DNA from 3 places in the Streptomyces sp. NPDC031225 genome. Region 2 is predicted to be linked to each of the others. Evidence: riboswitches for the same ligand, from Rfam matches in the RefSeq annotation. Region 2 holds a riboswitch; each other region holds the start of a gene.
The links. Region 2 has a riboswitch for cyclic di-AMP ahead of ACZ48Z_RS25125 (M23 family metallopeptidase). Riboswitches for the same ligand answer to the same signal wherever they lie in the genome.

Region 1 (4,426 bases), on a different contig from region 2:
AGGGCGGTGCTGAGGGGGAGCGGGGCGCGGGTGACCACACCGAGGAGGCGGCACATGGGCGCGACGGTACTAAGACGGGCTGTCCCCACCGTGGTCGCGGACCCAGTTCCGGTGGGCGTTCGAGCCCTCGCGCCCCGGAGAGAGCTTCAGCATGACCCCGTCGTCGATCTGCTCCAGGACCGTCACCACATAGGGGGACCCGGCGTGCACGGCGAGCCGGACGCTGCCGTTGGCGAACTCGGTCACCCGGAGCGTCCGGCCGCCGGAGAGCGGGATGTCCCGCTTGCCGATCTCCGTCGGGTGCTCCTCGGCTGCGGTCATGGGCTCCTCCTCGTTTCCCGTGAGGGGCGCCACGGTACGCCCGGTCCACCCGGCCGTTCGGCCCAACCGGACCTGCGTCGCACCCCCCGGCGTCCGACCCTGGCCCCATGGCCCCACGACGCGCCCCCGCCCTGCTGCTCGCGCCCCTGCTCGCCGCCCTGCTCGTCTCCTGCGGCACCGCCGGCACCCACACCCGCACGATGGCCCGCGCCCTGCCCCCGGACGCGGGCTTCACCCACCCCGGTGTGCTCGTCAGCGAGGCGCAGCTGGACGCCGTACGGGAGAGGGTCACGGCGGGGAAGCAGCCGTGGCTGTCGGCGTATCTGGCCATGCGGGACAGCAAGTACGGGTCGTACAAGTACCGGCCCGAGCCGTACGCGAGTGTGGACTGCCCCGGCGGTGACCACGCCGACCGGCCCGCGCACGGGTGCGTGGAGGAGCGGCAGGACGCCATCGCCGCCTACACGCAGGCCCTGCTGTTCAGCGTCACCGGCAAGCAGCAGCACGCCGTGAAGGCCAGGGAGATCATGGACGCCTGGTCGGCGACGATGAGGCGGCACACGGAGGAGGACTCCGGGCTGCAGACCGGCTGGGCCGGCTCCACCTGGGCCCGGGCCGCCGAGATCATCCGGTACGCCGACAGGGCGGGGTGGCCCGCCGACCGCGTCCGGCGGTTCGAGCACATGCTGCGGACCGCCTACCTGCCGACCGTCACCCAGAAGGTCCCCGACTACAACGGCAACTGGGACCTGGTGATGACCGACGCCGCCATCGGCATGGCCGTCTTCCTGAACGACCACAAGGCCTTCGACCACGCCCTGGAGCGGTTCCGCGAGCGCGTACCGGCGTACTTCTATCTGGAGAAGGACGGCAAGGTCCCGCTCACCCCGCGGGGTTCCACCGTCAACACCCCGCAGAAGCTGACCGCTTACTGGTTCAAGCAGACGACCTTCAAGGACGGGATCTCGCAGGAGACCTGCCGCAACTTCAAGCACGTCGGGTACTCCCTCGCCGCCACCGCGCACGTCGCCGAGACCGCCTGGCACCAGGGCGTCGACCTGTACGGCGAGGTCGAGGACCGGCTCAGGGCCGCGCTCGCCCTCCACGCCCGCTACCAGGCCGGCGAGGCCGCGCCCGCCTGGCTGTGCGGCGGGAAGGTGGACCGGACCATGGGCCCGGACCTGGAGGTCGCCCTCAACCACCTGGAGAACCGGCTCGGCGTCCCCGTCCCGGCCGCGCACAGGCTCGCGGTGAAGACCCGGCCCGCCGGCACCGACGCTCTCTTCGTCTCCTGGGAGACCCTCACCCACGCCGGGAACCCCGGCCGCTGAGACACCTCTGGCGCGAAGCACCCCGCGGATGGCGTACAGTAGTGAACACAACGGCGCGGGGTGGAGCAGCTCGGTAGCTCGCTGGGCTCATAACCCAGAGGTCGCAGGTTCAAATCCTGTCCCCGCTACTGAAGACTCAGGGCCGGATTCCAGTTCACTGGAATCCGGCCCTGAGTGTTTTCCCGGCCCACCCCGTCTCGCCGAGTGCCTGTGCAGCGGCCCGTGCGACTGACGTGGTGTAACTCGTTGTGAGCAGTCGAGCGCCCTCCGCGCCGAACTGACATGCCGTCACTACCTGTGAGTTGTCTGAGGCGAGGTCAACTCGCCCGTTTTTCGCCGGTCATGGGCCGTAAGTCCTGCGGGATTTCGTTAATGATCAAGGGGAACGGCTTGGAATCGGGCCCCCGGGTCTATTAACGTTCGATAACGCAGCGCGGTCGTCCCAGCCGTCACAAGAGACGGCTCCGTGCTCACGCGCCGAATTCCGCTAGGAAACCGGGGAACCACCAACTTGGGGTGAATCGCTCGTATTTCGCCGTGGCAGCACGGCGGTTTACGCGCGTAGGAGACCTTCCTGCTCCGAACCCGTCAGCTAACCCGGTAGGCGAGAAGGAAGGAAAGGAGCACGCCCACGTGGCGTCCAACCCGCCTGCCCCCGAGGCGCCTTACGTCCCGAGCGACACCCTCGTATACGGCGGCTACCGTGCCGACGACGAGGCGCTGCTCGGTGAGTGGAACCCGACCGCGGAGTCCCTCGCTCCGGTACGCGGCCGGCATCGCGTCGCCAAGCAGCGCGGCGGCGGGTTCGCCCGCAGCTCCACGGTTCTGGGCGTCGGCGTCATAGCCGCCGTCAGCGCCGGCGGAATGGCCAGCGCCAACACCGGCAAGCCGCCGGTCTCCATCTCCATGCCCGACCTGCCCTCCGTGGGCTCGCTCATCTCGGACGGCTCCGGCTCCTCCGCGGACGACACGAGCGCCTTCAGCAGTGTCGTCACCGCCTCCGTGGCGACCACCAAGGGCACCTCGACCTCGGACGCCGGTGAGGTGCTGCGCTCGCGCATCCTGGCCCAGGCCGAGACGCAGCAGGACCAGATCGACGTCAAGGCCGCCAAGGCCGTCGCGGACGCCGCCCAGAAGGAAGCGGACGCGGTCGCCGCCAAGGCGGAGAAGGAGGCCCAGGCGAAGGCCACCGCCGCCAAGAAGAAGGCGGAGGAAGAGGCCGCGAAGAAGGCCGAGACCGCGCGTCTGGCCGAGCTCGCCAAGCAGTTCACGCTGCCGACCTCCTCGTACACCATTACCGGGACCTTCGGTCAGGCCGGTTCCCTGTGGTCCTCCGGTTACCACACGGGCCTCGACTTCGCCGCGCCCACGGGCACGCTGATCAAGGCGATCCACAGCGGCACCGTCACGGAGGCCGGCTGGGCCGGCTCCTACGGCTACCGCACGATCCTCACCCTCGACGACGGCACCGAGCTCTGGTTCTGCCACCAGTCCTCGATCAGCGTCAGCGTCGGCCAGAAGGTCGGCACCGGTGACGTCATCGGCCGCGTGGGCGCCACCGGCAACGTGACCGGCGCGCACCTGCACCTGGAGGTCCACCCCGGCGGTGCGGCCACCGGGATCGACCCGATGTCGTGGCTGCGGAGCAAGGGGCTCAACCCCTGAGGTTTACGGCGATTTTGCGGCCGTAGCGGAAGAACAGGGTCCGGTGCTTGCGTTGATGAGGGACATGACTTCTCTTCGCAAGCTCGGCTCCTCCGACCTCGAGGTCTTCCCGCTCTCCCTCGGCGGCAACGTGTTCGGCTGGACCGCCGACGAGGCCGCGTCCTTCGCCGTCCTCGACGCGTACACCGCCGCGGGCGGCAACTTCCTCGACACCGCGGACGCCTACTCGGCGTGGGTCGACGGCAACTCCGGCGGTGAGTCCGAGACCATCATCGGCAGGTGGATCGCGGCCCGCGGCAACCGCGACGACGTCCTCATCGCCACGAAGGTCAGCCAGCACCCCGAGTTCCCCGGCCTGTCCGCGACGAACATCAAGGCTGCGGCCGAGGCTTCGCTGCAGCGCCTGGGCACCGACCACATCGACCTGTACTACACCCACTTCGACAAGCCGGAGATCCCCGTCGAGGAGATCATCGGCGCGCTGGACGAACTGGTGACGGCGGGCAAGGTGCGGGCCATCGGGGCCTCCAACATCTCCGCCGAGCGGCTCTCGGAGTCCCTCGCCTTCTCCGACCGCGAGGGCCTGGCCCGGTACGTGGCCGTCCAGCCCCACTACAACCTGGTCTCGCGCGACACCTACGAGGGTGAACTCCAGGCCGTCGCCGAGCAGGAGGGCCTCTCCGCCGTCCCGTACTTCGCGCTCGCCTCCGGCTTCCTCACCGGCAAGTACCGTCCCGGTGCCACGGTCGACAGCGCCCGTGCCAGGGCCGGCGCCGGCAAGCACCTCGACACCGAGCGCGGCCAGAAGGTCCTCGCGGCGCTCGACGAGATCGCCGAGTCCCACGGGGCCCCGGTCGCCACGGTCGCCCTCGCCTGGCTCGCCTCCCAGCCGACGGTCGCGGCGCCGATCGCGTCCGCCCGCACGGTGGAGCAGCTGCCGGCGCTGGTCGGGGTGGCGGACCTGGTGCTGACCGAGGCGGAGCTGACGCGCTTGACGCAGGCGTCGGCCTGACCTGCCACGGAGGGGCCGCGCGGCCCTACGTCCGGTACGGGTTGTACGCGGGATACGGCGCCGCCGGATAGTGGACCGGCGGGGCCATCCGGAACGG
Region 2 (4,426 bases):
GTTCGGCGACCCGCAGCTCGCCCTCACCGCCGTGCAGCGCGTCCTGGAAGTGAGCGCCGAGGACGTCCAGAAGGTCGCCAAGGCCAAGCTGCGCCCCGACAACCGCGCGGTGCTCGTCTACGAGCCGACCGTCGCCGAAGCCCCCGCCGACCAGGACGAGAACGAGGAGGCGGCCAAGTGACCGAGCTCGCCGCGATGGAATTCCACCCTCAGCCGCAGGCGGGTGAGCCCAAGGTCTGGGCCTTCCCCGCTCCTGAGCGCGGGACGCTCGACAACGGTCTCACCGTCCTGCGCTGCCACCGCCCCGGCCAGCAGGTCGTCGCCGTCGAGGTCCTTCTGGACGCTCCTCTGGAGGCCGAACCGGCCGGCCTCGACGGGGTCGGCACGATCATGGCGCGTGCCTTCTCGGAGGGCACCGACAAGCACTCCGCCGAGGAGTTCGCCGCCGAACTGGAGCGCTGCGGCGCCACCCTCGACGCGCACGCCGACCACCCGGGCGTCCGGCTGAGTCTCGAAGTGCCGGCCTCCCGCCTCGCCAAGGCGCTCGGTCTGCTGGCCGACGCCCTCAGGGCGCCCGCCTTCGCGGACAGCGAGATCGAGCGGCTCGTCAACAACCGCCTGGACGAGATCCCGCACGAGCTCGCCAACCCGTCCCGCCGTGCCGCCAAGGAGCTCTCCCGGGAGCTGTTCCCGGCGGACTCGCGCATGTCCCGCCCGCGTCAGGGCACCGAGGAGACGGTCGAGAGCATCGACTCCGCGGCGGTGCGCGGCTTCTACGAGAAGCATGTGCGGCCTGCCACCGCGACCGCCGTGGTCGTCGGCGACCTCACCGGCATCGACCTGGACGAGCTGCTCGGCGACACCCTCGGCTCCTGGACAGGCTCCACGGCCGAGCCGCGGCCCGTGCCGCCGGTGACCGCCGACGACACCGGCCGGGTCGTCATCGTGGACCGCCCCGGCGCCGTCCAGACGCAGCTGCTGATCGGCCGTATCGGCGCCGACCGGCACGCGCGCGTGTGGCCCGCGCAGGTGCTCGGCACGTACTGCCTCGGCGGCACCCTCACCTCCCGGCTGGACCGTGTCCTGCGCGAGGAGAAGGGCTACACCTACGGCGTGCGGTCGTTCGGGCAGGTCCTCAGGTCCGCCCCGGACGGCTCGGGCGCCGCGATGCTCGCCATCAGCGGCTCGGTCGACACCCCGAACACCGGTCCCGCTCTGGAGGACCTGTGGAAGGTGTTGCGCACCCTCGCCGAGGGCGGTCTCACCGATGCCGAGCGCGATGTCGCCGTACAGAACCTCGTCGGCGTGGCACCGCTCAAGTTCGAGACGGCGGCGGCCGTGGCGGGCACCCTGGCCGATCAGGTCGAGCAGCACCTGCCGGACGACTTCCAGGCGACCCTGTACCGGCAGCTCGCCGCGACCGGCACCGTCGAGGCCACCGCGGCCGTGGTGAACGCCTTCCCGGTGGACCGTCTGGTGACGATCCTGGTCGGCGACGCCGCCGCCATCAAGGAGCCCGTCGAGGCCCTCGGCATCGGCGAGGTCAAGGTCGTGTCCGCCGAGTAGAGGGGCCGGCAGAGCAGGCGCCACAAAGGGGCCCTGGTGACGGAAGTGTCACCAGGGCCCTTAGATGTCCGAATTGGGCAGGAGGTTGCCTGTCTGCTGTGTGGGATGCGCTACAAAAACCGTGATCGGTTTGGGGATTGAAAGTCGGCCCGCTTAGCGTCATCCCGGCTGTTCGTCAGGCAGTGCGCCGCGTCCGTGGCACCGGACAGTCATCGCCGAGTCCCCGCATGGCGCGAGCCAGGGGAGCCGGGGACCCACATGCGTTGTCCCTGGGGTGAATCGGACGCCCGCGCGAACAGCGAGGGGGTCCGTAGGAGACCTTCCTGCTCCGAACCCGTCAGCTAACCCGGTAGGCGAGAAGGAAGGAAAGGACCAGCCACTACATGGCGTTCACCTGCGCCGCCGGGAAGCACCGTCGTCCCAGCCGGATGAAGCGCACCACCGCCCGTGCGGCGGGCGTCGCGGCCCTCGCCACCACCGGCGTCATCGGCACCATCGCCACTCCGGCGCTCGCCGCCGGGAACTCCGTCGAACAGACCGGGCTCATGCCCGTCGTCAGTGTCGGCGACTCCCTCGCCGATCAGCTCGACGCCCAGGCCGCCGCCCAGCAGCGGGCCGCCGAGCAGAAGAAGGCGGAGGCCGAGGCCAAGAGGAAGGCCGAGGCGCGGGCCAAGGAGGCACGCGAGGCCAAGGAGCGCGCCGCCCGCGCGGCCGAGCGCGAGCGCCTCAACAGGTTCGTCACCCCGATCTCCGGCTCCTACGTCTCCACCGGCTACAAGACCGGCGGCTCCCTGTGGTCCTCCGGCAGCCACACCGGTGTCGACTTCCACGCCGCGAGCGGCACCTCCGTCCACGCGGTCGGCCGCGGCACGGTCGTGGAGGCAGGCTGGGGCGGGTCGTACGGCAACGAGATCGTGATCAGGATGGCCGACGGCACGTACACCCAGTACGGCCACCTGTCGTCCATCGGCGTCTCGGTCGGCCAGTCGGTCACCCCCGGCCAGCAGATCGGCCTGTCCGGCGCGACCGGGAACGTCACCGGGCCGCACCTGCACTTCGAGGCCCGCACCAGCGCCGAGTACGGCTCGGACATCGACCCCGTCGGCTATCTGCGCTCGCACGGCGTGAGTGTCTGACGACGTACCGCGAGATCTTCTTCGGCCCCGGCTCCTCCGAGCCGGGGTTTCCGCGTTTAGAGTGCCCTGCTGTCCAAAAAATATCCCTGGATTCCGGTCCGCCGTCGGAAATTCGCGCTCATTGCAATAGAGTCACTGAACACACGTCAATCGGCGACGTTTCACGGGGATTAAGACGGAGGTCGGACATGCGTATTCCGGCGCACTCGGTATGCACGGCTATCCGCGACGACATCGTCGCCGGTGTCTACGAGCGCGGCAGCCGGCTCACCGAGGAACTGCTCGCCCGCCGCTACGGCGTCTCCCGCGTCCCCGTCCGCGAGGCCCTGCGCACGCTGGAGGCCGAGGGCTTCGTGGTGACGCGCCGCCACGCGGGCGCGTGCGTGGCCGAACCGACCGACCAGGAGGGCGCCGACCTCTTGGAGATGTGCATGCTGCTGGAGCCGCTCAGCGCCTCCAGGGCCGCCCAGCGGCGCACCGAGGCCCATCTGAAGGTGCTGCGCGGCCTGGTCCGGCTGGGCCAGGAGCGGGCCAGGCGGGGCAACAGTGAGGATCTGCGCTCCCTGGGGGGCTGGTTCCACGAGACGCTCGCCCAGGCCGCCGGAAGCCCTGCCATGACCTCGATGCTGACCCAGCTGCGGCACAAGATCGCCTGGATGTACGTGGTGGACGCGCCCGCCAACCCGGTGGAGTCCTGGGCGGAGCACGGCGCGATCGTGGACGCGGTGGCGCGCGGGGACGGTGAGCGGGCGCGGGCGATCACCGCCCTGCACGCCGAGCGTTCGGGCGCGGTGCACCGTCTGCGGTTCGGCTCCGGCGCCGATCGCCCGGACCGTGTGAGGACCTCGCAACATCCTGTAAACGTGACGGGTCTGCGGCATTAACACGGGCGCCGTATACAAAGAGTGGGTAATTCGCGGGGGGCTATTTCCGCTGCCCGTAAAAGGGAAATGCGAAGGGCCCGCCCGATAATTCGGACGAGCCCTTCGGCGGTGTTTTACGACGCTGTGCCCGAAAGGGCTCAGACGGTCTCGGGAAGCTCCTCGAGCCCCTCGGCGACCAGTTTCGCGAGCCTGTCGAGGGCCGCGTCCGCACCCTCGGCGTCGGAGGCGAGGACGATCTCCTCGCCACCCTGGGCGCCCAGCCCGAGCACGGCCAGCATGGACGCCGCGTTGACGGGGTTGCCGTCGGTCTTGGCGATCGTCACCGGGATACCTGCGGCCGTGGTGGCCCGGACGAAGATGGAAGCGGGGCGGGCGTGGAGACCCTCGGCCCAGCCGACGTTGACGCGGCGCTCAGCCATGTGATGCTGCCCTTCGGTGTTCAGGGTTGTCTAGACCAGTTTCCCACACGTGAAGCGTCTCCGGAGGGGGCTCGTTCGCCCCCTGCGGGGTGAGCGGTCGGACCGCGGCCTCGGCCCGACTTCCGTCCCGGCGATGACAGGCGAGTCCTCGCGGGTTCCCGCGCGTTCTCGCTTCGTTCTCCACAGACTGCCTCGCGCTGTTGTCATACGCGAGCCGTACTCTGGGGCCCATGCAGAGCGCGTCGGACCGGCACGAGTACCCCGCCCACTGGGAGGCCGACGTGGTGCTGCGCGACGGCGGTACCGCGCGCATCAGGCCCATCACCGTCGACGACGCCGATCGCCTGGTCAGCTTCTACGAGCAGGTCTCGGACGAGTCGAAGTACTACCGCTTCTTCGCGCCCTACCCTCGCCTGTCCGC
Region 3 (4,426 bases), on a different contig from region 2:
TGTCCGTGCGCACGGACGAGCGGCGCGGCACCGAGTGGAGCTTCGAGGCGTACGACACAGAGGGCGACGAACTGCGGCTGCGGTTCCGGGACGCCGGGCTGACCGTGACCCTGCACTACCGGATGCGCCACGACGTCCTGGAGCGCTGGGTGACCCTGGTCAACCAGGGCCCGGCACCGGTCGAGCTGCTGCGCGCCGACTCCGCCACCTGGACCCTGCCCGACCGCGAGGACGGCTGGCGGCTCTCCCAGCTGCACGGCCGCTGGGCCGCCGAGTCCCAGCTCACCCAGACCCCCCTCACCTACGGCGAGAAGGTCATCGGCAGCCGCCGCGGCCACACCGGGCACCAGCACCTGCCGTGGGTCGCCCTCGACACCGACGCGACCGAGGAACGCGGAGAGGTCTACGGCTGTGCCCTCGGCTGGTCCGGGTCCTGGCGTATCGCGGTGGCCCAACTCGCCGACACGCGCGTGCAGATCACCGGCGGCGCCGGCTACGACGACTCGGGACTGCTGAGCCTGGCGGCCGGGGAGTCCTTCACCACCCCCGTCTTCGCCGGCCTCTGGAGCGACGGCGGCTTCGGCGGCGCGAGCCGGGCCTGGCACGCCTACCAGCGGGCGTACGTCATCCCGGACGCGGACCAGGACCGGCCGGTCCTGTTCAACTCGTGGGAGGCCACGAACTTCGACATCTCCGAGGAGCAGCAGGGCACCCTCGCCAGGCGGGCCGCGGCGATCGGCGTCGAGCTGTTCGTGGTCGACGACGGCTGGTTCGGCGCCCGCACCAGTGACCGGGCCGGGCTCGGCGACTGGGCGCCCAACCCCGACCGCTTCCCCGCCGGCCTCAAGCCGCTCGGCGACTACGTGCGGGCGCTCGGCATGCAGTTCGGCATCTGGGTCGAGCCGGAGATGGTCAACCCGGACAGCGAGCTGTACCGCGCCCATCCGGACTGGGTGCAGTACCAGACGGGGCGAAAGCAGACGGAGTTCCGTAATCAGCTCGTACTGAACCTCGCGCGTGAGGACGTCCAGGAGTACCTGTGGGAGCAGCTGGACACACTGCTCTCCTCGGCCCCGGTCGACTATGTGAAGTGGGACTTCAACCGCTGCTTCACCGACGCGGGCTGGCCGGGCGACCCGTACCCGCAGCGTCTGTGGGTCGACCATGTGCGCGGCTTCTACGCACTGTTGGACCGGCTGCGGGAGGCTCACCCCGGGGTTGCCTTCGAGTCCTGCTCGGGTGGCGGCGGCCGGATCGACCTCGGGGTGCTGAGCCGCACCGACCAGGTGTGGACCTCCGACAACACCGACCCGCTCGACCGGCTCGTCATCCAGCACGGGTTCAGTCAGATCCACCCCGCGCGGGTGATGGCCGCCTGGGTCACGGACAGCCCCAACACCCAGCTCAACGGCCGGGTGAGCTCTCTTCGGTTCCGGTTCGTGAGCGCGATGGCCGGGGTGCTCGGCGTCGGCGGAGACCTTGAGGAGTGGACCGAGGAGGAGCTCGCCGAGGCCCGGCGGTGGGTGGATCTCTACAAGGAGATCCGGCCCGTGGTGCAGCGCGGCGACCTCTACCGGCTGCGGCCTCCGCGGGGCGGAGCGAGTGCCGTGCAGTACGTCCTCGGGGACGAGGCCGTCGTCCTCGCCTGGCTCCAGGCGCAGCAGTACGGCGAGCCCGTACCGGCGTTGCGGCTGCGCGGACTCGACCCGGCGGCATCGTATGAATGCCCTGAAACGGGCGAAGTGCACCGAGGGGCCGTATTGCTGCATCACGGACTTTCCACCGGTTTGCGTGGTGACCTCGATGCGACGGTTATCCGACTCCGCCGCATCTAGGGCTTCTGTCCGAATTGATGGATTCCTTCCAACTCCTTCCGGGGTGTGAGTTCCTGTGAATTCATGACGTGAGGAGCGTCATATCCGTGACGGTGTGTCGCTCGTCATGTTCACGTAATTCTTATGGTTTTCAAGGGGATTCGGGCCGGGTATCGGGCTTCCGATTCACGCAGGGTGACTGCTTATTCCCGTAAGCGATCAACAGAAACGCATTCACAGGGAACCACTCACTTGTCCCTTTGCGTCCTGCTCGCTTACGTTCACCTCCGATCCGGTCGGACGCCTAATCCTGCCGCCGAACGGATTCCGCACACACTCACCCGTACACGGCAGGAGCGGGGGACCCACAGGCAGTACCGCCTGTTCCGGTCTCCGGAACAGGCTTGGGGTCAAGTCGCGCCTCGGCGCGGCCGGACATCTCCAGTCCGCACCCGACAGCTCACCTCGCAGGCGCCGGAGAGGAATTCACCATGCCCGCGAAGGGTAAGCACCGCCGTCCGAAGCCCCAGCGCTTCACCCGCTCGATAGCCGTCGCCGGAACCGGGGGTGCCGCACTCGCCCTCCCGCTCATGGGGGCCACCGGTGCCCACGCCGCCACCTCGCAGTCGGTGTCGGAAAAGGCCGTTCAGTCGCTTCCGGTGACGCAGAAGGCCGTTGAGAAGACCGCCGAAAAGGCGGCCGCGAAGAAGAAGGCCGCGACCGTGCGCACCTATTCGGTGCGGACCGGTGACTATCTCTCGAAGATCGCCGACGAGCAGAACGTCACCGGCGGCTGGAAGAAGCTATACGCCGACAACCGCCAGGCGGTCGGCGACGACCCCTCGCTCATCCACCCCGGTCTCAAGCTCTCGATCGGCAAGAGGAGCGTGACGAGCACGGCGAAGACCGGCTCCTCCGCCTCCTCTTCCTCGGCCTCCTCGAAGGCCGAGAAGTCCGCGTCGAAGTCGTCGAACGCGACGGCCGCCACCCAGAGCTCCGACACCACCGGCTCCAGCGGCTACACCCTGCCGGTGACGGGTGCCACCATCGGTACCGGTTACCGCGTGGCGGGCGCCATGTGGTCCAGCGGTTACCACACCGGCGTCGACTTCGTCGTCCCGACCGGAACCTCGCTGAAGGCCGTGGCCGCGGGCACGGTCGTCTCCGCCGGCTGGGGCGGCGCCTACGGCAACCAGGTCGTCATCAAGCTGAACGACGGTTACTACGCCCAGTACGCCCACCTGTCCCAGCTCTCCGTCTCGGCCGGCCAGACCGTGACCGAGGGTCAGCAGATCGGCCTCTCCGGCGCGACCGGCAACGTCACCGGCCCGCACCTGCACTTCGAGATCCGCACCACGCCGGACTACGGCTCGGACGTGGACCCGGTCTCCTACCTCCGCTCGAAGGGCGTCGCCGTCGGCTGACGCCCCCCTGTGCCACCGAAGGCCGGACCCCGATCCCCGGGTCCGGCCTTCGGTGTTCCCTGCTGAGTGTCCTTGCGCGTTCATGATCACTTCATTGCGGTCGTGTGGCAGACGTGCTCGGAGCGTCGACAGGTGAGGGAGGGTGGGGACAGAGTGAACTCCGTAGCTGTGCAAGCGCTTTCTAAGGCCTTCGGAGGTCACAGTGTCCGGCGTCGACCGACGCACCGTGTTCAAGGGCGCCGCAGCTGCGGCAGCCCTCACCCAGTTCTCCTGGGCCGTGTCCCACGCCGCCACAGCGGCGGACGGCGACGCCACCGAACTCCACTGGCTGGAGGGTTCGGCCCCCGACGTCCACGCCGGTGCCACCTGGGGCGTGCCCTGGGCGCGTGGCACCCACCGCCCGGAGCAGCCGTTCCGGCTCGCGACCTCCGGCGGCGACGAGGTCCCGGTCCAGAGCTGGGTCACCGGCTACTGGCCAGACGGTTCGGTGAAGTGGACCGCGCACGCGATAGCGCCCGACGCGCCGAAGGCCGACCGTTACGTACTGAGCGCGGGCAGCCCGGCCGCCCCCGGGCACCGCGTCGAGGTGGGCCGGAGAGGCGGCCGTATCGAGGTGTCGACCGGCGTGATCACCGCCGTCTTCGAGACCAAGGGCTCCGACACCGTCGTGCGCAGCATCAGGCGCGGTACGACCGAGATCGCCAGGGACGGGCGGCTGGTCGCCCTGCGGCAGAAGTCCGTGCGTGAGGGCACGGACCTCGACGGTTTCGCGGGCCGGATCGAGAAGATCGCAGTCGAGCAGGAGGGGCCCGTCCGTGCCGTGATCCGGGTCGAGGGCCGGCACCGGCACGGCGGCCGGGCCTGGCTGCCCTTCGTGCTGCGGTTCGCGTTCTCCGCCGGCGCGGAATCCTTCCGCCTGGTGCACACCTTCGTCTGGGACGGCGAGCAGCGGCCCGGGTCCGACCAGGGGGACTTCCTGCGCGGGCTCGGTGTCCGCTTCACCGTGCCGCTGAGCGACCAGCCGTACGACCGCCATGTGCGGTTCGCCGACTCGGGCGGCGGACTGTTCAGCGAGGCCGTCCAGGGCGTCACCGGGCTGCGCCGCGACCCGGGCGCCGCGGTGCGGGCCGCGCAGATCGCGGGCGAGAGACTGCCGGACACCGCCACCTGGGACACCCGGGTGGCGAG

Region 1: linked by a shared signal. The riboswitch ahead of ACZ48Z_RS36460 (M23 family metallopeptidase) and the one ahead of ACZ48Z_RS25125 (M23 family metallopeptidase) in region 2 are both predicted to bind cyclic di-AMP.
Region 3: linked by a shared signal. The riboswitch ahead of ACZ48Z_RS11355 (M23 family metallopeptidase) and the one ahead of ACZ48Z_RS25125 (M23 family metallopeptidase) in region 2 are both predicted to bind cyclic di-AMP.

What each region holds. Positions count from the first base shown of each region.
Region 1 is NZ_JBVIHJ010000028.1:20,862-25,287, reverse strand. It holds gene ACZ48Z_RS36480 (class II glutamine amidotransferase) at 1-56, opposite strand, end outside; gene ACZ48Z_RS36475 (hypothetical protein) at 70-321, opposite strand; gene ACZ48Z_RS36470 (alginate lyase family protein) at 429-1,652, shown strand; tRNA gene ACZ48Z_RS36465 (tRNA-Met) at 1,707-1,780, shown strand; cyclic di-AMP (ydaO/yuaA leader) riboswitch at 2,118-2,274, shown strand; gene ACZ48Z_RS36460 (M23 family metallopeptidase) at 2,286-3,317, shown strand; gene ACZ48Z_RS36455 (aldo/keto reductase) at 3,382-4,329, shown strand; gene ACZ48Z_RS36450 (PrsW family intramembrane metalloprotease) at 4,355-4,426, opposite strand, start outside.
Region 2 is NZ_JBVIHJ010000015.1:91,558-95,983, forward strand. It holds gene ACZ48Z_RS25115 (M16 family metallopeptidase) at 1-181, shown strand, start outside; gene ACZ48Z_RS25120 (M16 family metallopeptidase) at 178-1,566, shown strand; cyclic di-AMP (ydaO/yuaA leader) riboswitch at 1,770-1,936, shown strand; gene ACZ48Z_RS25125 (M23 family metallopeptidase) at 1,950-2,702, shown strand; gene ACZ48Z_RS25130 (GntR family transcriptional regulator) at 2,891-3,586, shown strand; gene ACZ48Z_RS25135 (HPr family phosphocarrier protein) at 3,724-4,005, opposite strand; gene ACZ48Z_RS25140 (bifunctional acetate--CoA ligase family protein/GNAT family N-acetyltransferase) at 4,236-4,426, shown strand, end outside.
Region 3 is NZ_JBVIHJ010000005.1:372,531-376,956, reverse strand. It holds gene ACZ48Z_RS11360 (alpha-galactosidase) at 1-1,835, shown strand, start outside; cyclic di-AMP (ydaO/yuaA leader) riboswitch at 2,139-2,303, shown strand; gene ACZ48Z_RS11355 (M23 family metallopeptidase) at 2,306-3,238, shown strand; gene ACZ48Z_RS11350 (exo-rhamnogalacturonan lyase family protein) at 3,441-4,426, shown strand, end outside.